DNA from 3 places in the Streptomyces sp. NPDC091282 genome. Region 2 is predicted to be linked to each of the others. Evidence: riboswitches for the same ligand, from Rfam matches in the RefSeq annotation. Region 2 holds a riboswitch; each other region holds the start of a gene.
The links. Region 2 has a riboswitch for S-adenosylmethionine ahead of ACIQOE_RS01960 (aminotransferase class V-fold PLP-dependent enzyme). Riboswitches for the same ligand answer to the same signal wherever they lie in the genome.
Positions count from the first base shown of each region.

Region 1 (7,455 bases), on a different contig from region 2:
AGTACTTGACCGTCAGCTTCTTGCCCTCCTTGGCCAGCTTGGCCTTCCACTCCAGGAGGATCTTCTCCTGGTTGGTGCCGGCGCTGACGGCGACGGTCCGGCCGGCGAGGTTCCGGTAGTTCCCGTCGAAGTTCCAGGTGCTCTTCTTGGGGACGGTGAAGGCGAGGTTGTCCTGCCGGTAGGAGGCGAACTCGTACTTCTTCTTGCGTTCCTCGGTGTCGGTGATGTTGGAGAGGGCCACGTCGACCTTGCCGCTGTCGATGCCGACGAACATGTTCTCCCAGGTGAAGTTCTTCACCTCGGGGGTGAGGCCGAACACCGCGGCGACCAGGCGGCCGAGGTCGGGTTCGGAGCCGGTGAGGGTCTTCTGGTCGGAGCCCACGTAGGCGAGCGGCGGGAATCCGGCGGGCAGGGCGCCCTCGCCGATGACGAGCCTGCCGCTCTTGCGGAGGGCGGCGGGCAGTTCGGCGCTGATGGACTCGACCTCGGAGACCTTGATGGTCGTCTGCTGCGCGGCGCCGTTGGAGACCCGTCCGATGACGACCTCGCCGCTCTTGGCGGCGCCGGTCGTGGTGGCGGCGTCGCTGTCGCCCCCGCAGGCGGCGAGCCCGGTGGCGAGGGTCGCGACGGCGGTCGCCGTGGTGAGGCCGCGGATCAGGCTGCGTCGGGTGAGGAGCGTGGGCATGGCTGTCCTTCGGGTGCGAGCGAAAAGCGGTGGGCGGGTGGTGAAAGGGGGCTGGTTCAGAGGACCTTGCGCAGGAAGTCACGGGTCCGTTCGTGCCGCGGACGGTCGAGGACCTCGGCGGGCGGGCCCTGTTCGACGATCTTTCCGCCGTCGATGAAGACGATCCGGTCGGCGACCTCGCGGGCGAAGCCGATCTCGTGGGTGACGATCACGAGGGTGGTGCCGCCCGAGGCCAGGTCCTTGATGACCGCGAGGACCTCGCCGACCAGTTCGGGGTCGAGCGCGGAGGTCGGCTCGTCGAACAGGATGATCCCGGGGCGCAGCGCGAGGGCGCGGGCGATGGCGACGCGCTGCTGCTGGCCGCCCGAGAGCTGGCGCGGATAGGCGCCGACGCGTTCGCCGAGGCCGACCCGTCCGAGGAGTTCCTTGGCCAGCTGCCGGGCCTCCTGCCGGGTCAGCTTCCCGGTGGCGACGGGGGCGGCGGCGACGTTGTCGAGGACCGTCAGGTGCGGGAACAGGTTGAAGTTCTGGAAGACGAAGCCGATCCGGCTGCGCTGGGCCAGGATGGCGCGTTCACTCAGCTCCTTGAGGCCGTCGCCGTGGCGCTTGACGCCGATCAGTTCGCCGCCGACGCTGACGTGCCCGGACTCGGGCTTCTCCAGGTGGTTGACGACCCGCAGCAGCGTGGACTTGCCGGAGCCGGAAGGGCCGATGACGACGGTGACCTCGCCGGGGCGCACGGTCAGGTCGATGCCGTCGAGGACGCGGTGGGCGCCGTAGGACTTGTGGACGTCGTGGATCTCCAGTGCGGCAGGCGTGACGTCCTGGAGCTGGGCCGTGTCCGGTGCGGTGGTCATACGGCGGCCTCCCGGCGTATCCGTTCGCGCAGGCCGTCCAGGCCGGTGCGCAGTCTCTGCAGGGGGGTCGGGGGAAGGGTGCGGGTGGCGCCGCGGGCGAAGTACCGCTCGACGTAGTACTGGAGGACGGAGACCGCGCTGGTCAGGATCAGGTACCAGACGGTGGCGACGAGCAGCAGCGGCACGATGTCGCCGGGGTAGGTGGCGCCCATGGACTGCACCGATCCGAAGAGGTCGAGCAGCGAGACGTAGAACACCAGGGACGTGCTCTTGATCAGGCCGATGAGCTGGTTGACGTAGTTCGGCACGATGGAGCGCAGGGCCTGCGGGAGGACGATCCGGGAGAACTGGTAGCCCTTGGGCAGGCCGAGCGCGGCGGCCGCCTCGTGCTGGCCCTGGTCGACGGAGAGGATGCCGCCGCGCACCACCTCGGACGCGTAGGCCGCCTCGTTGAGGCTGAGGCCGATCACGGCGATGGCCAGGTCGGTGGCGAGCTTCGACTCGTCGAAGCTGACGAAGGCCGGGCCGAAGGGCACGCCCAGGCTGAGCGTCTGGTAGAGCGCGGAGAAGTTGTAGAGGAAGATCAGCAGCACGATCAGCGGGATCGAGCGGAACAGCCAGGTGTACGTCCAGCTCACCGCCCGCAGCACCGGACTCCCCGAGAGCCGCGCGAGCGCCAGGACGACACCGCCGAGCAGGCCCAGGACGGCGCTGAGCGCGGCGACTTCGAGGGTGACGACGAGCCCGTCGAGGATGGTGGGCCGCAGGAACCAGTAGCGGAAGCGGTCCCACTGGTAGAAGGGGTTGGTGGCGAGTCCGTGGGCGAACTGCGCCACGAGCACCAGGACGACGGCGGTGGCGATCCACCGGCCGGGACGGCGCAGCGGCCGGACTCGCTCGCTGCGGACGGTTCTTGACGGTGTGTCGGTGGGCGGTGGCGCCTCGGCTACGGACAGGACGCCTGGGGGTTCACTCATGGCGGGCTCCGGCGGAGTCGGACGTCCCGGACCACGACGGCCGGGACCGCGGCACCGGACCGCGTCAGGGGACACGGCACCGGTGCGCGGGGGCGCGCGGGACACGGGACGGGGCGGACGGCTGCGCACCGGGACGGCCGGTGCGTCGTGGCGGTCGCGGGGACGCGAGGCCGCGCGAGCGGTGCTGCGGGCGGGGCGGAGGGGTCGGGTCAGACCCGACAGCGGGCGACGCCCGGCGCGGTACACGCGGTACACAGCGCGCTGCTGACACGGAGCAGGTCGACGGCGCGGTCGGCGACCAGCGGGCTCGGACACGGCTGTACGCAGCCCTGGGCCCGGCCATGGGCCGACCTCGAAGCTGCGTACATGTCCGTCACCTGTCGCTGTCGTGGCGGCCCCTGGGGGCCTCGCGCTTACCGAACGTCGTCATCCGGTCCGGTCGTCACCTGGGGCACCCCACCGCGGTGCGAGGGTTGCCGGTCAGCAAGCCAGGGCTCGATGCTGACGCTCTTGACCGTTCTGTGCCGCAAGTAAGTCAGTCGGCCGAAAAAATGTCAACGCCTGTCCGACAGGCGAAATGACGAGGACCGCTTCTACCTGCGCGAAGTGCCGGAGACGTCCGCCGCGTGCCCCGCCCAGTCCAGGATCTGGACGGCCGCGCCGGCGGCCTCCAGGCCCTGGCAACGGCCGTGGTGGCGGCGGGCGATGCCGTCGAGGTCGAGGTGGGGGCCGAAGGCCGGGTGCGCGGCCAGCCGGCGGGCATAGGCCCACAGCGCGGGGTGGCCGGCGACGGCGTGCACGGCGGCGGCGTCCAGGTGGTTGCGGTGCACGGTGTCGAGTTGCACCAGGGCCACCCACAACTCGACGTCGGCTGCCGTGAGTTCTTGGCCGACCAGGAACTCCGCGCCGGTCAGCCGGCGCTCCAGTGCGCCCAGGGCGGCGAGCAGGGTCTCCAGCGCCGCCGGGTCGCCGCCCTCCCGGCCGGCGTCCTGCGCCGCCCGCCCGATGTCCTCGGCGCACAGCCGCTCGGCCTCCTCGATCGCGGTCTCGGCACCGCACGGGTACAGCCGGACCGCGCCGTCACCGAAGTGGCGGTCCAGGTCGCGCAGGATGTCCCGGCTGTGGGTCGACACGATCCGGCCGGACCAGTCGTCGCTGAGCACCGGCGCGAGGGCCGGTCCCGAGTAGCGGTGGGCGCTCGCCTCGTACAGCGGGCGCAGCGCGGTGTGGCCGCCGTCGGGACCGTCCGGGACGGCGGGCAGGAAGGTGACGGGACAACAGTCGTCCAGGGCGAGGAGGCTGTGGCCGACGGCGATGCGGAGGCCGTCGGGACAGGCGGTGGCCAGGTGCAGCCGGTAGCGGCGGGGCACGGCGTAGTGCCCGCTGCGCGCGTCCCGGCCGATGCGGCCGCGGAAGACGGGGCCGGAGCGGGCGGCGGGCAGGGCGGCGAACGGAGTGATGGACATGCGTCTCCCCGGGGGTAGGGGCGCGCGGGCGTCCGCGCGGCGGAGGCGTTCGTCGGTGGGCGGGCGCCCGGCGGGTGCGGCCGGTGGCGGGCGTCCGGTCCTGCGGGGGCCGTGGGGCGGTGGCCGGCGGCGGGTGGTCAGCCGGTGCGGCTGATGGCGCTGCACACGCGCTGCAGGTCGATGTGCAGCCGCGAGGTGAGCAGCGGGACGGGGCAGGGCCTACGGCTCTCTCGGCGCTGTCTGCCGGTGGCCGTGCGCTGCGGACCCATCGTTCCCTACCTTTTCACTAGGATTCCCCTTGGAGTGTCGATCGGCCTCCGCGTGCCGTCAAGGGGGCGTCCACGCCTGGGACACCCGGTCCCGGTTTGCCCTCGGGCGGCGGCTGCTGTCCGCTGGAGACGCGGGCCGAGTGACAGGAGCCGGATGCGATGAGCGAGCCCCCGGGTCCCGGGCCGGTACCGGGTGCCGTGCCCGAGACCTTCGTGTTCGCCTGCGGGCGCTGCGGTGAGGTCTGGGAGGCGGTCTTCCAGGCGGTGTTCTTCACCGATCCGGTCGCCGACCCGGACCTGCAGAGCACCCTGGAGTACGTCGACGAGGCCGGGCGCGCGGTGCGGTCGCCGCTCGCCGACGCGGTCTGCCCGCGCTGCGGCAGCAGGCGGGTGCGGATCACGGCACCCGGATCGTGACGCTCACCCGGATGGCACGCGCGGGTGGTCGGCCGCGGTGCCGGATGGTGGCGTGGAGGGACGTACCGCCGTCACCCGCGGAGTGACGCAGCACCGCTGCCCCCGCGGGGACGTCCCGCCGCCCCGAGGAGGCAGTCGCGATGATCCGTCCGTTCCGACCCGTGCGTGTTCTCGCTCCGGCCGTGGTGGCGGGGGTCCTGCTCGCCACGGCGGCCTGTTCGGACGAGGGCGGCGGCCCCGGGGCCGTGGCCGTCTCGCCGGCCGGCGAACGCTCCCCCGCGTCCCCGTCGGCGACCCCGGCCCTCACCGGTGCGGGCGCGAAGGCCGCCCTCATCACACCGGCCGACATCGAGGACAACTGGAAGCTGGCCACCGACGCGGCGAGCTGGCGCAACTCGATGCCGGTCGGCAAGGTCGACGTGGCCGCCTTCCTCACCGCCAAGGCGGACGCCGCCGACTGCCAGCGCCTGCTCGACGGTCTCTACTCCGACAGCCTGCTGGGCCGTGCCTCCGGCGCCTCCGGGCTGCGCGGGTTCACCTCGGAGGACTCCCGGATGCTGTACCAGGTCGGCGACTACGGCTCGGCGAACCTGGACGCCACGCTGGCCTGGCTGAAGTCCCTGCCGTCCAAGTGCGACCAGTTCACGGCCACCGGCAAGGACGGCGGCAAGCGGACCGTGCAGGTCGTCTCCGCGAAGGTGCCGGCGTCCGGCGACGCGCGCGAGGCGGTGACGGTGACCGTCCAGGGCGACTCGGGCGGGCAGCCCGCCACCTACACCACCGACGTGGCGGTGCTGCGCATCGGCGCCTCCGGCGCGGCGGTCACCAACGGCGGCCTGTCCGGCGTCGACCACGACAGCACCGCGCTGGCCGTGCGCAGCGGCGCCCAGCGCCTCAAGGACGTCCTGTCCGGCAAGACCCCGGCACCGATGCCGAGCCAGCTCGACTAGCGTGCGGGGTCCGGCCGGGCGGTCTCAGCCGTCGGCCGGGCCGCGCGCCGTGCGGGCCGCCCTGGCGAGGTCCAGGTCCGTGGTCTCCGGGGCGAGGAACTGGGAGACCAGACCGCCGATCGCCAGCACGCCCGCGCCGACGAGCAGCACGAACTCCACGCCGAACCGGTCCAGGCCCATCGGCAGCAGGAAGGTGCCGACGGCCGCGCCGACCCGGCTCATCGCGGTGGCGAAGCCGACGCCGGTGGCGCGCAGCGAGGTCGGGAACACCTCCAGCGGGTAGACCGCGGTGAGCGCGCTGGAGGCCGCGTTGAGGAAGATGAAGAAGAGGAAGCCGGCCACGATGACGGGCGTCGAGTGCGGCCACACCGCGACCAGCGCGAGACAGCCCGCGGTGATCCAGAACGGCGGGATCAGCAGCCTGCGGCGGCCGATGCGGTCGACCACCAGGCAGCCCGCGGTGACACCGGCGACCGCGGTGAACGAGTAGACGAGCAGCGCCGCGACCGCGTTGTCACCCATGTGCAGGGCGTCGAAGACCTGCGTCCAGAAGGTGCCGATGGCGAAGTACGGCAGGACCAGCGCCGCCCAGAAGACGCTCGCGAACACCGTGCTGCGCAGGTGCTCCTTGCTGAACAGTGCCCAGAACCCGGCCTGTCGGCCGGTGGTCGGCTCGTCGAGTTCGGCCTCGACGTCGATCTCGATGCCGTACCGCTCGATGAGCGCCTCGGCCTCCTGCCGGCGGCCCTTGCTCAGCAGCCAGCGGGCCGACTCGGGGATGCCGCCGCGCAGCGACACGCAGACCACCGCGAGGACGGCGCTGCTGGCCAGGGACCAGCGCCAGCCGCCGTCGACCTCCGCGAACACGGCGCCGACGACGGTGGCCGCCGCGTAGCCGACGTACCAGCTGATCTCCAGGCTGGCCAGCAGCCTGCCCCGGCCCTGCCTCGGCGCGTACTCGGACAGCAGCGGGGCACCGATGGCGTACTCGCCGCCGATCGCCACGCCCATCAGCAGCCGGATCAGGAACAGCTGGAGCCCGTCGGTGACGAAGAACTGGAGCACCGAGCCGACCAGGAAGACCACCATGTCGGCGAGGAACACCGGGCGGCGCCCGAACCGGTCGGCGAGCCGGCCGAAGAGCGGACCGCCTACGAAGATGCCGATCAGCGGGGAGGCGCCGACCAGGCCCTCCATGAGGGTGGAGAGGTGGAGGTCGGCGGTCAGGGCGGTCATCGCCATGCCGATGCCGCCGATGATGTAGCCGTCGATGCCCTCGCCGATCTGGGTGGCGAGCTTCAACTTGGTCTGCAGGCGGCGGCGTTCGCGGGTGCGGTCGGCGGCTTCGGGGGTGCCGGGCGGTTGCTGGGTCGCAGGCGTCATTGCCATGTGCGGTCCTTGGGGGTGAGCGGGTGAGCGGACGGGGACGGGCGGCGGACGGACGGGTCAGAGGGGCCAGTCGAGGGCGATGTACTGGGTCTCCAGGAAGGCCTCGATGCCCTCGCGGCCGCCCTCCCTGCCGAGGCCGGACTGCTTGACGCCGCCGAAGGGCGCGGCCGGGTCGGACAGCAGGCCGCGGTTGACGCCGACCATCCCGGCCTCCAGGCGTTCGGCCAGGCGCAGCGCCCGGCCGACGTCACGGGAGTACACGTAGGAGGCCAGGCCGTGGACGGTGGCGTTGGCGCGGGCCACCATCTCGTCCTCGTCGGTGAAGGTGGTGATCGGCGCGACGGGGCCGAAGACCTCCTCGTGCAGGACGCGGGCGTCGTCGGGGACGTCGACGAGGACGGTCGCGGGGTGGAAGTGGCCGGGCCCGTCCGGGACTTCGCCCTGT
Region 1 is NZ_JBIVUX010000002.1:510,321-517,775, forward strand. It holds gene ACIQOE_RS09380 (transporter substrate-binding domain-containing protein) at 1-685, opposite strand, end outside; gene ACIQOE_RS09385 (amino acid ABC transporter ATP-binding protein) at 742-1,542, opposite strand; gene ACIQOE_RS09390 (amino acid ABC transporter permease) at 1,539-2,519, opposite strand; SAM riboswitch class IV at 2,924-3,035, opposite strand; gene ACIQOE_RS09395 (glutathione S-transferase C-terminal domain-containing protein) at 3,113-3,985, opposite strand; gene ACIQOE_RS09400 (putative leader peptide) at 4,123-4,254, opposite strand; gene ACIQOE_RS09405 (hypothetical protein) at 4,414-4,671, shown strand; gene ACIQOE_RS09410 (hypothetical protein) at 4,812-5,621, shown strand; gene ACIQOE_RS09415 (MFS transporter) at 5,646-7,010, opposite strand; gene ACIQOE_RS09420 (NAD-dependent succinate-semialdehyde dehydrogenase) at 7,068-7,455, opposite strand, start outside.
Region 1: another riboswitch for S-adenosylmethionine. It lies ahead of ACIQOE_RS09390 (amino acid ABC transporter permease); the one in region 2 lies ahead of ACIQOE_RS01960 (aminotransferase class V-fold PLP-dependent enzyme).

Region 2 (7,455 bases):
ACGTACTCCCAGCACGACCTGGAGGCCGCGTTCGCGATCGGCCTGGACAGCTAGGGCCTGTCTGACAATTCCCGTCGTCGCCCGGAGGGCGGCCGCGCGGCGTCAGGTGCGTGCTCTCGGCGTGCCGGGCGCAGACCCTCGTACTGGACGTACTCGGGTCTGCGCCCGGTGCGGCGAGAGTGCGTGCATGGCGTCGCGCGGCAGACGGGAATTGTCAGACAGGTCCTAGGCCCCGTCAGGGCGCTGGGGGCGCCCCCGGCCGAAGGCTGGGGGAGGAAGCGCGCGAGAGGCCACGGCACACCCGCGGTGGACCACCCTGCGGGCCGGTGGGGGCTTGTCGCGCAGTTCCCCGCGCCCCCGAGGGGGCGCTGATCAGACCGCCGGGACGCAGCGGCCGTCCTCTGTGCGGTACGACCACTTCGCGCCGTCGGCGACCAGTTCACGGACCGCCGTGACGAAGCGCTCCACGTGCTCGTCGGGCGTGCCCGCGCCGAAGCTGACCCGGATCGCGTTCAGGGACTTCTCGCCCGGCGCCGCCTCCGGCGCCCCGCACTCGCCCTGGGTTCCGGGGTCGGAGCCCAGCAGGGTCCGCACCAGCGGGTGGGCGCAGAAGAGGCCGTCGCGGACGCCGATGCCGTACTCGGCGGAGAGGGCCGCGGCGAAGTGGGAGCTGTTCCAGCCCTCGACGACGAAGGAGAGCACGCCCACGCGCGGGGCGTCGTCGCCGAAGAGGGACAGGACGCGGACCTCGGGGACCTCGGCGAGGCCCTCGCGGACCTTGGCGATCAGGTGCCGCTCGCGGGCCACCAGCGTCTCGAAGCCCGCCTCGGTGAGCGCCTTGCAGGCCGCGGCGATCGCATAGGCCCCGATGACGTTCGGGGAGCCCGCCTCGTGACGGGCGGCGCTGTCGTGCCACTCCACGGCCACTCCCCCGTCCTCGCGCCGGGTCACCCTGCGGCTGGCGCCGCCGCCCGCGAGGTACGGCTCGGCCGCCCGCAGCCAGTCGGCGCGGCCGGCCAGGACGCCGGAGCCGAACGGCGCGTACAGCTTGTGGCCGGAGAAGGCGATCCAGTCGACGTCCAGGTCGCGGACGCTCACCGGGTGGTGCGGCGCCAGCTGGGCCGCGTCCAGCACGATCCTGGCCCCGTGCGCGTGCGCGACGGCCGCCAGCTCCCGTACCGGCCACAGCTCACCGGTGACGTTCGAGGCGCCGGTGACGCAGACCAGGGCCGGGCCGTGCGGGTCACGCTCGGCGAGGGCGCGCTCCAGGGTCCGGACGGCCTGGCCCGGGGTGCGCGGGGCGTCGAGGTAGCTGACCCGGGCGTCCTGCCAGGGCAGCAGGCTCGCGTGGTGCTCGGTCTCGAAGACGAAGACCTGGCAGCCGGCGGGCAGGGCGCGGGCCAGGAGGTTCAGGGAGTCCGTGGTCGAACGGGTGAAGACCAGCTGGTCGTCGGGGCGGCAGCCGAGGAACTCCGCGACGGTCCTGCGGGCGTTCTCGAAGAGGTCCGTGGAGAGCTGGGAGAGGTAGCCGGCGCCGCGGTGGACGCTGCCGTAGTAGGGCGCGTACGCGGCCACGTCGTCCCAGACCCGCTGGAGCGCGGGGGCGCTGGCCGCGTAGTCGAGGGCGGCGTAGGCGACTTCGCCGCCGGTGACGAGCGGGACGGTGACATCACGCCCCAGAACGGGCAGCGGGGCACAAACCGACTGGGCGGAGACAGCGGTGGAGACGGACATGGCGGAACTCCCGTGAGAGGAAAGAAGAAGGCGAAAAGGGGTGCGGGAAGGTGCGCGGAAGGGGGGCTCGGCGCCCTAGCGCATTCGCTTGCTCACGGGAGACTCCCTCGATGACCAGGATCCCTGGTGTCAGAGGGATCCGCGCTTGCCGCGGACCTCGCTGCCCACGGCCTGGTCTTCACCCGGGGCACCCCGCCACGGACGGAGGGTTGCCGGACAGTCGGCCGGGGCCTCTTGACTGTCACTCATGACCTGAAGGGAAAAGTAGAGGAGATGATCGCCGGCGCGCAACTTCTGTCCGGATGACGGGACGGAAGCGGCGGCGCCGGCGTGTGGTCTCCGGCCGGCCGGGTGCTACCGGTGGGTCGCCGCCGCCCAGCGCTCCAGCACCCGCTTGGCCGCACCCGAGTCGACCGACTCCGCGGCCCTGTCCATGCCGGCGCGGATCTGCCCGGCCAGCGTCCCGGTGCCCGGGTCCAGGGCGACCAGCGCCGCGGCCGAGTTCAGCAGGACCGCGTCGCGGACCGGGCCCGACTCGCCGTCCAGGAGCCGGCGGGCGACCTCCGCGTTGTACGACGGGTCGCCGCCCCGCAGCGCCTCGACCGGGACCAGGCCGATGCCGACGTCCCTCGGGTCGAAGCTCTCCTCGGTGACGGTGCCGTCGCGGACGATCCAGACCCGGGAGGTGGCGGTGGTCGTCAGCTCGTCGAGGCCGTCGTCGCCGCGGAAGACCAGCGAGGAGTTGCCGCGTTCGGCGAAGACGCCCGCGACGACCGGCGCCATGCGCGGGTCCGCGACGCCGACCGCCTGGGCCCGCACCTGCGCGGGGTTGGTCAGCGGGCCGAGGATGTTGAAGACCGTGCGGATGCCCAGCTGGCCGCGGGCCGCGCCGGCGTACCGCAGCGCCGGGTGGAACTTGACCGCGAAGCAGAAGGTGATGCCGGCCTCCTCGGCGACCTCGGCGACCCGCCGCGGGGTCAGGTCGAGGTTGACGCCGAGCTTCTCCAGCACGTCCGAGGCGCCGGACGCGGAGGACGCGGCCCGGTTGCCGTGCTTGACGACCTTCGCCCCGGTGCCGGCCACCACCAGCGCCGACATCGTGGAGATGTTCACCGTCTTGGCGCCGTCGCCGCCGGTGCCGACGATGTCGACCGTGCGTCCCGGCACCTCGATGACGTTGGCGTGCGCGTACATCGTGCGGACCAGGCCGTTGATCTCGTCGACGGTCTCGCCCTTGGCGCGCAGGGCGACGACGAAGCCGGCGATCTGGGCGTCGGTCGCCTGGCCGCGCATGATCTGGTCCATCGCCCAGGCCGTCGCGTCCGCGCTCTGGTCCTGGCCGTAGAGCAGCGCGTTCAGCACCTCGGGCCAGGAACGGCCCGCCGCGGTGTCGCCTCCAGCGGGGGTCACAGCGCTCATGAAGCCGCTCCTGATCGTCGTCCGGGGAAAAGGGTTCTCGGGGCCTACCCTATCCAGCTCCGGACACGGCGAAGGGCCCCCGTCCGTACCCCGGACGGGGGCCCTTCGGCCGTCGTGTGGCGACGCGGTCGATCAGTGGTGGCCGTGGCCGCTCGTGATCTCCTTGTACTCCTCGACGGTGGGCTTCGGGATCTGGTTGTCCTCGCCGTAGTAGGCGTTGCTCAGCTTGGCGCGGAGCTTCTCGGACCCCTTGATCTTCCGCTCGACACCGTTCTCGTCGACCCCCGCGCCGATCTCGGCCGGCTCGTACTGGTGGTGGGCCGTGAGGGTGTGCAGCTGCTCCTGGCTGAGCGGCTCGTGCACCTCGATGAACTCACCGTGCGGCAGCCGCTTGATGATGCCGGTCTCGCGACCGTGCAGCACCTTCTCGCGGTCCCGGCGCTGCAGGCCGAGGCAGATCCGCTTGGTGGCGATGAACGCGATCACCGGTCCGGCGAAGAAGAAGATCCGGACGAACCAGGTCACGTCGTTGATCGACAGGTGGAAGTGGGTGGCGATGAGGTCGTTGCCACCACCGATCAGGCCGATCATGTACACGGTCACCCAGGCGACACCGAACCCGGTACGGGTCGGGGCGTTGCGCGGCCGGTCCAGGATGTGGTGCTCGCTCTTGTCGCCGGTGACCCAGGACTCGATGAACGGGTAGACCGCGATCACGCCGAGCACCAGGCCGAACAGGACCAGCGGGATGAAGACGCCCAGGACCAGCGTGTGGCCCCAGAAGTTGATCTCCCAGCCCGGCATGTAACGGATCAGGCCCTCGGCGAAGCCCATGTACCAGTCGGGCTGGGCGCCGGTGGACACCTGGTCCGGACGGTAGGGGCCGATGGCCCAGACCGGGTTGATCTGGGTGGTCGCCGCGATGGCCGCGATGACACCGAAGACCAGGAAGAAGAAGCCTCCGGCCTTGGCCATGTAGACCGGCAGCAGCGGCATGCCGACGACGTTCTTCTCGGTCTTTCCGGGACCCGCGAACTGCGTGTGCTTGTGGTAGAAGACCAGGATCAGGTGGCCCACCATCAGGCCGAGCATGATGCCCGGCAGCAGCAGGATGTGGATCGAGTAGAACCGCGCCACGAAGTCGTGGCCCGGGAACTCGCCGCCGAAGAGGAAGTACGAGATGTACGTGCCGACGATCGGCATCGACAGGATGGCGCCCTCGGTGAAGCGGACGCCGGTACCGGAGAGCAGGTCGTCCGGGAGCGAGTAGCCGGTGAAGCCGGTGAACATGCCGAGGACGAACAGCAGGAAGCCGAACATCCAGTTGATCTCACGCGGCTTGCGGAACGCGCCCGTGAAGAACACGCGCATCATGTGCACGAACATGCCCGCGAGGAAGATCAGCGCGGCCCAGTGGTGGATCTGCCGGATGAGCAGGCCACCGCGCACGTCGAAGGAGATGTGCAGGGTCGAGTTGAACGCCTCCGACATCATCTGCCCCTGGAGCGGGACATAGCTGCCGTGGTACGTCACCTCGTTCATCGACGGGTGGAAGAACAGTGTCAGATAGACACCCGTCAGGATGATGATGATGAAGCTGTACATGCACACTTCGCCCAGCATGAACGACCAGTGGTCGGGGAAGATCTTGCGCATGTTGGACTTGGCGAGGGAGTAGATCCCGAGCCGTCCGTCGGCCCAGTCGGCGACACGCTCGCCGGCCGGTGCCTTCCCGCGTGCGCGGGTCTCGTCGTTCGTCGTAGTGCTCATCCGCGCTCCCAGAATGCAGGACCGACGGGCTCCTCGAAGTCGCCGAGCGCCTGGAGGTAGCCCTCCTCGCTCACACCGATGCGCAGCTGCGGCAGGGCGTGACCGGCCGGGCCGAAGATCACTCGGGCACCGTCGGAGAGGTCGAAGGTGGACTGGTGGCACGGGCAGAGCACGTGGTGGGTCTGCTGCTCGTACAGCGAGATCGGGCAGCCCACGTGGGTGCAGATCTTCGAGTAGGCCACGATGCCCTCGTGGGACCACTCCAGCTCGCGCTTGTCCTTGATGTTGTCCGGCTGCAGCCGGATGATCATCAGGGCCGCCTTCGCCATCACGTTCTGGAAGTCCTCCTGGGACTCCTCGACGCCCTCGGGCTTGGCGAAGGTCAGCGAACCGACGGCGACGTCGGAGGGACGCAGCGGCTCGTTGGTGTTCATGTTGACGAGCAGCTTGCCCTTCGACCACGCCGTGTGTCGCAGCGAGGTGCCGGGCAGCGGGCCGAGGTCGCGCAGCAGCACGACGCCGGAGAGCGGGACCAGGGTCAGCGCGCCGAACATGGTGTTGCGGATCAGCTTGCGCCGGCCGAGCGCCGACTCCTTGGCGCCCTCCTTGAAGTCCGCGTGGACCTTCGCGCGGACCTCGGGGCTCGCCTCGATCGCGTGCCGCTCGTCGGCGACCTCCACGTCGGACATCAGGGTGCGGGCCCAGTGGACCGCGCCCGCGCCGATGCAGAACAGCGCCACACCGAGGGTCAGGCCCAGCGCGAAGTTCAGCGCGCTGATGTGACCGAGCGGGAAGACGAAGATCGACTTGTCCTTCGGGATCGTCACGTAGGACGCGATGAACCCGACGGTGGCCAGCATCGACACCGTGAACAGCAGGGCGACGACGCGCTCGGACCGCTTGGCGGCCCGCTCGTCGATGTCCTGGATCCGGTGCTCGTGGGGCGGCAGACCGGGGTCGGCGAACGGGTCCTTCTCGTCCGCGACGCTCACGGCACCGTGCGCGTGTCCCTGCTCAGCGGGCAGGTTCTCTTCTGGAATCTCTTGGCTACTCATGACTTCTTGGCCTTTGCGGTCCGAGCGGCGACCCAGACGGCGACGGCGATCAGGGCGCCGAGACCGAAGATCCAGGCGAACAGACCCTCACTGACCGGCCCGAGGCCGCCCAGGTCGAGACCGCCGGGGTTCGTCGTCTTGGAGCTGTTGACCGCGTCGAGGTACGCGATGATGTCCTTCTTGTTCTTCTCGGACAGCGTCGTGTCGGGGAAGGACGGCATGTTCTGCGGGCCCGTCTGCATGGCCTCGTAGATGTGCTTCGGGGCGACGTCCTGCAGGGTCGGCGCGAACTTGCCCTTGGTCAGCGCGCCACCCGCACCCACGAAGTTGTGGCACTGCGCGCAGTTGGTGCGGAACAGCTCGCCACCGGCGGCGATGTCGGCGCCACCCGGGCCGTACTGCTCCTTGGTGGGCACCTCGGGACCGGCGCCCAGCGAGGCGATGTACGCCGCGAGCTGGTCGATCTGGGCCTGGCTGTAGATGTTCTTCTTCTTGACGACCTGCGGGCCCTGCGAGGTGGCGGCCGGCATACGGCCGGTGCCGACCTGGAAGTCGACCGCCGCGGCGCCCACGCCGACCAGGCTGGGGCCGTCGGACGAACCCTGACCGCCGGTGCCGTGGCAGCTGGCACAGCCGACCGAGTAGAGCTTCTTGCCCTCCTCAATGGTCAGGGACTGGGAGGTCTCATCGGCCTGCGCCCGGCCCGCGGGCGCGAACGCGGCGTACAGCCCCCCAGTGGCCGCCAGCGCAAAGAGTAGGACGACGACCGCCGCCAGCGGATGGCGTCGTCGTGCGGAGAGCTTTTTCACGGATTACCCCGGTGTCAGGATCTTCTGCGTCGATGCTTCTGGGTTGTGCGCTTCTGCAGCGCGTGGAGCCGGCCCGGCTACTTGATCAGATAGATCGTGGCGAAGAGGCCGATCCAGACGACATCGACGAAGTGCCAGTAGTAGGACACGACGATGGCCGCGGTCGCCTGCTCGTGCGTGAAGCGCTTCGCCGCGTAGGTGCGGCCGAGAACGAACAGGAAGGCGATGAGGCCGCCCGTCACGTGCATGCCGTGGAAGCCGGTGGTCAGGTAGAACACCGAGCCGTACGGGTCGGAGGAGAGCGAGATGCCGTCCTCCTTCACCAGGTTGGTGTACTCGTAGATCTGACCGCCGATGAAGATCGCGCCCATCACGAAGGTGATGATGAACCAGCCCCGGAGCTTCTTCACGTCCCCGCGCTCGGCGGCGAACACGCCGAGCTGGCAGGTCAGGGAGGAGAGCACCAGGATCGTCGTGTTGGTCGCGGAGAACGGAATGTTGAGATGGCTCGCCATCTCCTTCCAGTGATCCGGACCGGTCACCGATCGCAGGGTGAAGTACATCGCGAAGAGGGCCGCGAAGAACATCAGCTCGGAACTCAGCCAGATGATGGTTCCGACGCTGGTGAGGTTCGGCCGATTGACCGACGGGTGCGCGTGCCCGGTTTC
Region 2 is NZ_JBIVUX010000001.1:416,122-423,576, forward strand. It holds gene ACIQOE_RS01955 (Lrp/AsnC family transcriptional regulator) at 1-54, shown strand, start outside; gene ACIQOE_RS01960 (aminotransferase class V-fold PLP-dependent enzyme) at 373-1,734, opposite strand; SAM riboswitch class IV at 1,871-1,987, opposite strand; gene trpD (anthranilate phosphoribosyltransferase) at 2,089-3,153, opposite strand; gene ACIQOE_RS01970 (ubiquinol-cytochrome c reductase cytochrome b subunit) at 3,286-4,923, opposite strand; gene ACIQOE_RS01975 (Rieske 2Fe-2S domain-containing protein) at 4,920-5,978, opposite strand; gene ACIQOE_RS01980 (cytochrome c) at 5,975-6,787, opposite strand; gene ACIQOE_RS01985 (heme-copper oxidase subunit III) at 6,865-7,455, opposite strand, start outside.

Region 3 (7,455 bases), on a different contig from region 2:
CGGCCGTTCCTCGGTGTCCACGGAGTAGGTGCGCGGCTCGAAGCCGTCCTCGCCCCGTTCGAACTGGGTCAGGGCGGGCCGGATCAGATGGCCGCGGGCCAGCCGCAGCTGGGCGGTGCGGTAGATCGCGGCGGACATCCGGCCGAGGGCCTGGCCGTCCTGGTGGCGGTGCTTGCGCACCCCGACGTCGACCTGCGCCAGGGCGTCCAGGCCGACCAGGTGCAGGGCGTCGACCAGCATGCCCAGCTCCACGCCGTAGCCGACCGGGAACGGGAGCTGTTCGAGGAGCGAGCGGCGGGCCGCGTACTCGCCGCCGAGCGGCTGGACGAACCCGGCCAGCTGCGGCCAGTGCATGTTCAGCAGCGGGCGGGCCATCAGCTCGGTGACCCGGCCGCCCTGCCCTGCCGAGCCGGCCAGCGGGCGGTCGTACATCGCCTTGACCAGGTCCACGTCCGGGTCGGTCAGCAGCGGGCCGACGATCCCGATGACGAAGTCGGAGGAGAACTCCCTCAGGTCGGCGTCGACGAAGCAGACGATGTCCCCGGTGGTGACCAGGAGCGAGCGCCACAGCACCTCGCCCTTGCCGGGGACGGCGGGGATGCGCGGCAGGATCGTGTCGCGGTGCACGACCCGGGCACCGGCCGCCGCGGCCACCGCCGCCGTACGGTCGGTGGAACCGGAGTCGACGACCACGACCTCGTCGACGAGCGGCGCCTGCCGCATCAGGTCGTGGCGGATGATCGCCACGATGTCACCGACGGTCTCCTCCTCGTTGAGCGCGGGCAGCACGACGGAGACGGTCTGACCGGTGCGCTGCTTGGCGGCGAGTATCCGGTGCAGCGGACGTTCGCTCATGGACCAGGAGCGGGTGGCCAGCCAGCGCTCGACTTCTTCCAGCACAGTCAGCGGCTCCTCACTGTCACGATCACACTGCGAGGTGTGACCCATCTCGCGGTTCGGACGACTATCTCAACTGTCCTGGCCTTCGGTTACAGTCTTGAACAACGCCGATGACCATCGCATGTCCTGGGGTCACCGGCCGTTGACAACCGCATACCGCTCATCCAGAGGGGCAGAGGGATACGGCCCGATGAAGCCCCGGCAACCCTCCAGTCGGCTCTCGCTGATCGCTGTCGATCACTCGCGGGGCTCCCGGCTAGGGAAGGTGCCAAATCCGTCTCACGGCGAAATGCGTCGTGAGGAAGATGAGGAGAAAGGGCCTCGCCTCACATGGCTGTGCAGACTGCTGCGACCACCACCGACCCCGCGACCGTCGACCTCGGACCCGCCACCGCGCTGAGCTGCCGCGAGTGCGGTCACCGCGTGCCGCTCGGCCCGGTGTTCGCCTGCGAGGAGTGTTTCGGCCCGCTCGAGATCGCGTACGACTTCTCGGCCTACGACACCGAGGAACTGCGCAAGCGCATCGAAGCGGGTCCCGCGAACATCTGGCGCTACGCGCCGCTGCTGCCCGTCCCCGCGGACGTGGCGACCAAGCCGAACATCAACCCGGGCTGGACCAAGCTCGTCCAGGCCGACAACCTGGCCAGGGAGCTGGGCGTCACCGGCGGCCTGTACGTCAAGGACGACTCCGGCAACCCGACGCACTCCTTCAAGGACCGGGTCGTCGCCCAGGCCGTCGAGGCCGCGCGTGCCTTCGGCTACACCACGCTCTCCTGCTCCTCCACCGGCAACCTCGCCGGCGCGGTCGGTGCCGCCGCCGCGCGGGCCGGCTTCCGCTCCTGCGTGTTCATCCCGCACGACCTGGAGCAGGGCAAGATCGTCATGGCCGCGATCTACGGCGGCGAGCTCGTCGGCATCGAGGGCAACTACGACGACGTGAACCGTTTCTGCTCCGAGCTGATCGGCGACTCGGCCGGTGAGGGCTGGGGCTTCGTCAACGTCAACCTGCGGCCCTACTACGCGGAGGGCTCCAAGACCCTGGCGTACGAGATCTGCGAGCAGCTCGGCTGGCGGATCCCGGACCAGCTGGTCGTGCCGATCGCCTCGGGCTCGCAGCTCACGAAGATCGACAAGGGGCTCCAGGAGCTGATCAAGCTCGGGCTGGTCGAGGACCGGCCGTACAAGATCTTCGGTGCGCAGGCCGAGGGGTGCTCGCCGGTGTCGGTGGCGTACAAGGCGGGCCACGACGTGGTCCGGCCGCAGAAGCCGAACACGATCGCCAAGTCCCTCGCCATCGGCAATCCGGCCGACGGGCCCTATGTCCTGGACATCGCGCGCCGCACCGGCGGTGCGGTGGAGGACGTCACCGACGAGCAGGTCGTCGACGCGATCAAGCTGCTCGCGCGGACCGAGGGAATCTTCGCCGAGACCGCCGGCGGGGTGACCGTCGGCGTCACCAGGAAGCTCATCGAGAATGGGCAGATCGATCCGTCGAAGTCGGTCGTCGTACTGAACACGGGTGACGGACTGAAGACGCTGGACGCCGTGGCGGGGACCGGGCTGACGGCGACCATCCGGCCCACTCTCGATTCGTTCCGTGAAGCCGGGCTCGCCTGAGTCAGCCTTATACATTCCAGCGCGTCGCCCCAACCGGAGGTTCACCCGTGAGCGTCACCGTTCGCATCCCCACCATTCTGCGCACCTACACCGGTGGCCAGGCCGAAGTCAGTGCCGAAGGCGGCACCCTCGGCGAGGTCATCTCCGACCTGGAGAAGAACCACACCGGCATCGCCGGCCGTGTTCTCGACGACGAGGGCAAGCTGCGCCGTTTCGTCAACGTGTACGTCAACGACGACGATGTGCGGTTCGAGCAGGGCCTGGAGACGGCCACCCCGGACGGGGCCGGCGTCTCCATCATTCCGGCGGTGGCCGGCGGCTGACCTGCCGTCCCGCTGACAGGCTGATCGAATGACCGAACATTACCTTCGGTAAGGCCGATCACCGAGTGTTCATCCGATTGCCCCCTCCGTGAGAGAAGCGGAGGGGGCAATTCTGTGTGGTTGAGCGCGGTACAGTTGGGGAACGCGATCCCGATCTCCAGGTCGGGAGCCCTGTATTCGATACCGCGAGGCTGCCAAGAAGTAGCCAAAGTGTGCGGGTTCTACGCGGCTTTTGTGGCTTTTATATGGCCCGACTTGCCCTGAATTCAGCCGAATTCTCACTACATTCCGGACCCTTCCCGTCCAGAATTCTCGTCCGATTGACCTGTTGCAGACGGCAGTTGGGCAGATACATTCAGCCGCGGTCGACGCGTTCCGGCGCACGCCCCCAACCATTGGGGAGTGAGGTCTGACCCGGATCCGCGAAGTGTGGATCTGTGCAAGGGCCAGTAATAGGGGAGTTAGGCATGGCTCAGGGCACCGTCAAGTGGTTCAACGCGGAGAAGGGGTACGGCTTCATCGCGGTCGACGGTGGTGCGGATGTTTTCGTCCACTACAGCGCGATCCAGATGGACGGCTACCGCACCCTGGAGGAAGGTCAGCGGGTCGATTTCGAGATCTCGCAGGGCCAGAAGGGGCCGCAGGCGGACATGGTCCGGCTCGCGACCAGCTGAAGCACGCGCCGACTGACAGCGTCGTTCTTCTTTCTTGTCGGAGGGCTCGTATCCCATGGGGAGTCATGGGTTACGAGCCCTTTGGCATGCTCCGGACATCGAGGTGCCGCGCCCCCGGTCCTGCCGGGGCTCCCGCGCCCGCGCGTGACCCCGCCACCACCCCTGAACGAGCCCCCGCTTCGCGAGGGCGCCTTGCACTCTCGATGGGCGAGTGCTAATCATTGGCGTTAGCACTCTGAAGGTGAGAGTGACAAAAATGGACCGGGTCGGTGAGGCCCGCAGGCCGGGTGGGGCAAAGGACCCACGGGTCGGCGAGCCGTCCGTCGCGGGCGCGGGCGCGGTCCGAAGACTCACCCCCAGTCCTGGAGGGACCACTTCACATGGCCAAGATCATCGCGTTCGACGAGGAGGCGCGGCGCGGCCTTGAGCGCGGTATGAACCAGCTCGCCGACGCCGTCAAGGTCACCCTCGGCCCCAAGGGCCGCAACGTCGTCCTTGAGAAGAAGTGGGGCGCCCCCACGATCACCAACGATGGTGTCTCCATCGCCAAGGAGATCGAGCTGGAGGACCCGTACGAGAAGATCGGCGCCGAGCTGGTCAAGGAAGTCGCCAAGAAGACGGACGACGTCGCCGGTGACGGTACGACCACCGCGACCGTGCTCGCCCAGGCCCTGGTCAAGGAAGGCCTGCGCAACGTCGCCGCCGGTGCCAACCCGATGGCCCTGAAGCGCGGTATCGAGAAGGCCGTCGAGGCCGTCTCCGGTGCCCTCCTGGAGCAGGCGAAGGACGTCGAGACCAAGGAGCAGATCGCCTCCACGGCCTCCATCTCCGCCGCCGACACCCAGATCGGCGAGCTCATCGCCGAGGCCATGGACAAGGTCGGCAAGGAAGGCGTCATCACCGTCGAGGAGTCCCAGACCTTCGGTCTGGAGCTGGAGCTCACCGAGGGTATGCGCTTCGACAAGGGCTACATCTCGGCGTACTTCGCCACCGACATGGAGCGTATGGAGGCGTCCCTCGACGACCCGTACATCCTGATCGCCAACTCGAAGATCGGCTCCGTCAAGGACCTGCTCCCGCTGCTGGAGAAGGTCATGCAGTCGGGCAAGCCGCTGCTGATCATCGCCGAGGACGTCGAGGGCGAGGCCCTGTCGACCCTGGTCGTGAACAAGATCCGCGGCACCTTCAAGTCCGTCGCGGTCAAGGCCCCGGGCTTCGGCGACCGCCGCAAGGCGATGCTGAACGACATCGCCATCCTCACCGGCGGCGAGGTCATCTCCGAGGAGGTCGGTCTCAAGCTGGAGAACACGACCCTCGACCTGCTGGGCCGCGCCCGCAAGGTGGTCATCACCAAGGACGAGACCACCATCGTCGACGGCGCCGGCTCCACCGAGCAGGTCCAGGGCCGCGTCAACCAGATCCGCGCCGAGATCGAGCAGTCCGACTCGGACTACGACCGCGAGAAGCTCCAGGAGCGCCTGGCCAAGCTCGCCGGTGGCGTCGCCGTCATCAAGGCCGGTGCCGCGACCGAGGTCGAGCTCAAGGAGCGCAAGCACCGCATCGAGGACGCCGTTCGCAACGCGAAGGCGGCCGTCGAGGAGGGCATCGTCGCCGGTGGTGGCGTGGCCCTGCTCCAGGCCTCCCAGGTGTTCGAGAAGCTGGAGCTCGACGGTGACGAGGCGACCGGCGCCAACGCCGTGAAGCTCGCCCTGGAGGCCCCGCTCAAGCAGATCGCCGTCAACGGTGGTCTCGAGGGTGGCGTCGTCGTGGAGAAGGTCCGCAACCTCCAGGTCGGCCACGGCCTGAACGCCGCGACCGGCGAGTACGTCGACATGATCGCCGAGGGCATCATCGACCCGGCGAAGGTGACCCGTTCCGCGCTGCAGAACGCCGCCTCCATCGCCGCGCTGTTCCTGACCACCGAGGCCGTCATCGCCGACAAGCCGGAGAAGGCCGCCGCGGCCGCTCCGGGCGGCATGCCGGGCGGTGACATGGACTTCTGATCGACCCTGGTCGATCGCTCGTCCTGACCGAGGGCGGCACTCCCTGTTCGCAGGGGGTGCCGCCCTCGGGCGTTTCCGCGTACTCAGGGTTTCCGTGCGCCCGGTGTCTCCGCGCGTCCGGTGTTTCCGCCGCTCGCGGACATGCGTGCATGGCTTGCCGTTGTGGCACAAACTGCCATCCGGTCAGGGTGTGTCGTTGGTGTGGGGTTCATCTGTTCTTCGGTAGGTGCGCACAGCATCCACTCCATGAAGAAGATCGCCCTCGCCGGTGCGGCCCTCGCGCTCACCGCCGCCTCCGCCTCCCTCACCGCCCCGGCCGCCTCCGCCGCCCCGGCCGGACACGCCTCCTCCGGCCACCGCATCCCGTTCACCGCCGCCACCGTGACCGCGGCCGACGACGGCTCGTACCACCTGGTCTGGAGGGCCCCCGGGGTGCGCTCGGTGACGATCCGCGCCGCCGGGCACGTCGTCGCGCGCGGCGGCGCCACCGGCGACGTGACTGTGAAGGGGCTGCGCGCCGCCGACCGGCAGTGGTTCGACTTCGTGCCCGAGCGCGGCGGCTCGCTGCACCTCGCCGACCGGCTGATCAAGCTGGACGGCACGACCAACTTCCGCGACGCGGGCGGGTACCGCACCAGCGACGGCCACTGGGTGAGGATGGGCGAGATCTACCGCTCCGACGCCCTGAACAACCTCACCGCCGCCGACGCCGCCAAGCTCCGGCGCCTCGGCATCCGCGCCGACTACGACCTGCGCACCGCGTCGGAGCGCGCCTCGGCCCCCGACGTCGTCCCGTCCGGCGTGCGCTACCACGTCGCCGACGTACTGGCCGGCTCGGACATGACCACCACCATGCCGACGACGCCGGAAGCCGCCGTCCAGATGATGGTGGACGGCGAGAAGTTCATGGTCAGCGGCGCCACCGCGCGGACCGCGTACCGCTCCGTCCTCGCCGGTGTCGCCGACCGCCACGGGTACGGCGTCCTCTACCACTGCACGGCGGGCAAGGACCGCACCGGCTGGTCCAGCGCCGCGCTGCTCACCGCGCTCGGCGTGCCCCGCGCCACGGTGACCGCGGACTACCTGGCCAGCAACACCTACCGCGCGTCCGCCAACGCGGCGGCCCTGGCCCAGCTGCCCCCGGCCCAGGCCGCGGTCTACAAGCCGCTTCTGGACGTCCGCACCGAGTACCTGAACTCCGGCTTCGACGAGGTCGCGGACACGTACGGCACCTTCGGCGCGTACCTGAAGCGGGGTCTGGGCGTCGACGGCCGGGAACTGCGCGACCTGAAGCGGGAGTTGCTGGTCGGCTAGCCGGGACGGGAACGGCCGGGTGACCTGGGTCACACGGCTTTCCCGCGGGGACGGGAATGGAGGGCTCCGCGGGAGTCGTTGACACCGCATGTGCACTCGATGCGTGTGCACATACCGTCCGGTCAACGACCTGTTCATGAGGAGCCCCCCACGTGACCGTCACCACGCCCTCCGCCTCCCGCGCGGCCGAGATCCTCGCCCGTCCGATCGCCCTGAACGGGTTCACGGTCCCCAACCGGATCGTGATGGCGCCGATGACCCGCCAGTTCAGCCCGGGGGGCGTGCCCGGTGAGGACGTGGTCTCGTACTACTCCCGCCGGGCCGCCGCCGGTGTCGGCCTGATCGTCACCGAGGGCACCTACGTCGGCCACGACTCCGCCGGGCAGAGCACCCGCATCCCGCGGTTCCACGGCGAGGAGCAGCTGGCGGGCTGGGCGAAGGTCGCCGAGGGCGTGCACGCGGCGGGCGGCACCATCGTGCCGCAGCTGTGGCACATCGGCATGGTCCGCAAGCAGGGCCAGCCGCCGGTGGCGGACGCCCCCGCCGTCGGTCCCTCCGGCATCCGCCTGGACGGCACCGAGGGCGAGGGCAAGGCGATGACCTCGCAGGACCTGGACGACGTCA
Region 3 is NZ_JBIVUX010000006.1:44,622-52,076, forward strand. It holds gene ACIQOE_RS27340 (glucosyl-3-phosphoglycerate synthase) at 1-900, opposite strand, end outside; SAM riboswitch class I at 1,058-1,212, shown strand; gene thrC (threonine synthase) at 1,231-2,517, shown strand; gene ACIQOE_RS27350 (MoaD/ThiS family protein) at 2,565-2,840, shown strand; gene ACIQOE_RS27355 (cold-shock protein) at 3,308-3,514, shown strand; gene groL (chaperonin GroEL) at 3,895-5,517, shown strand; gene ACIQOE_RS27365 (tyrosine-protein phosphatase) at 5,764-6,831, shown strand; gene ACIQOE_RS27370 (NADH:flavin oxidoreductase) at 6,984-7,455, shown strand, end outside.
Region 3: another riboswitch for S-adenosylmethionine. It lies ahead of thrC (threonine synthase); the one in region 2 lies ahead of ACIQOE_RS01960 (aminotransferase class V-fold PLP-dependent enzyme).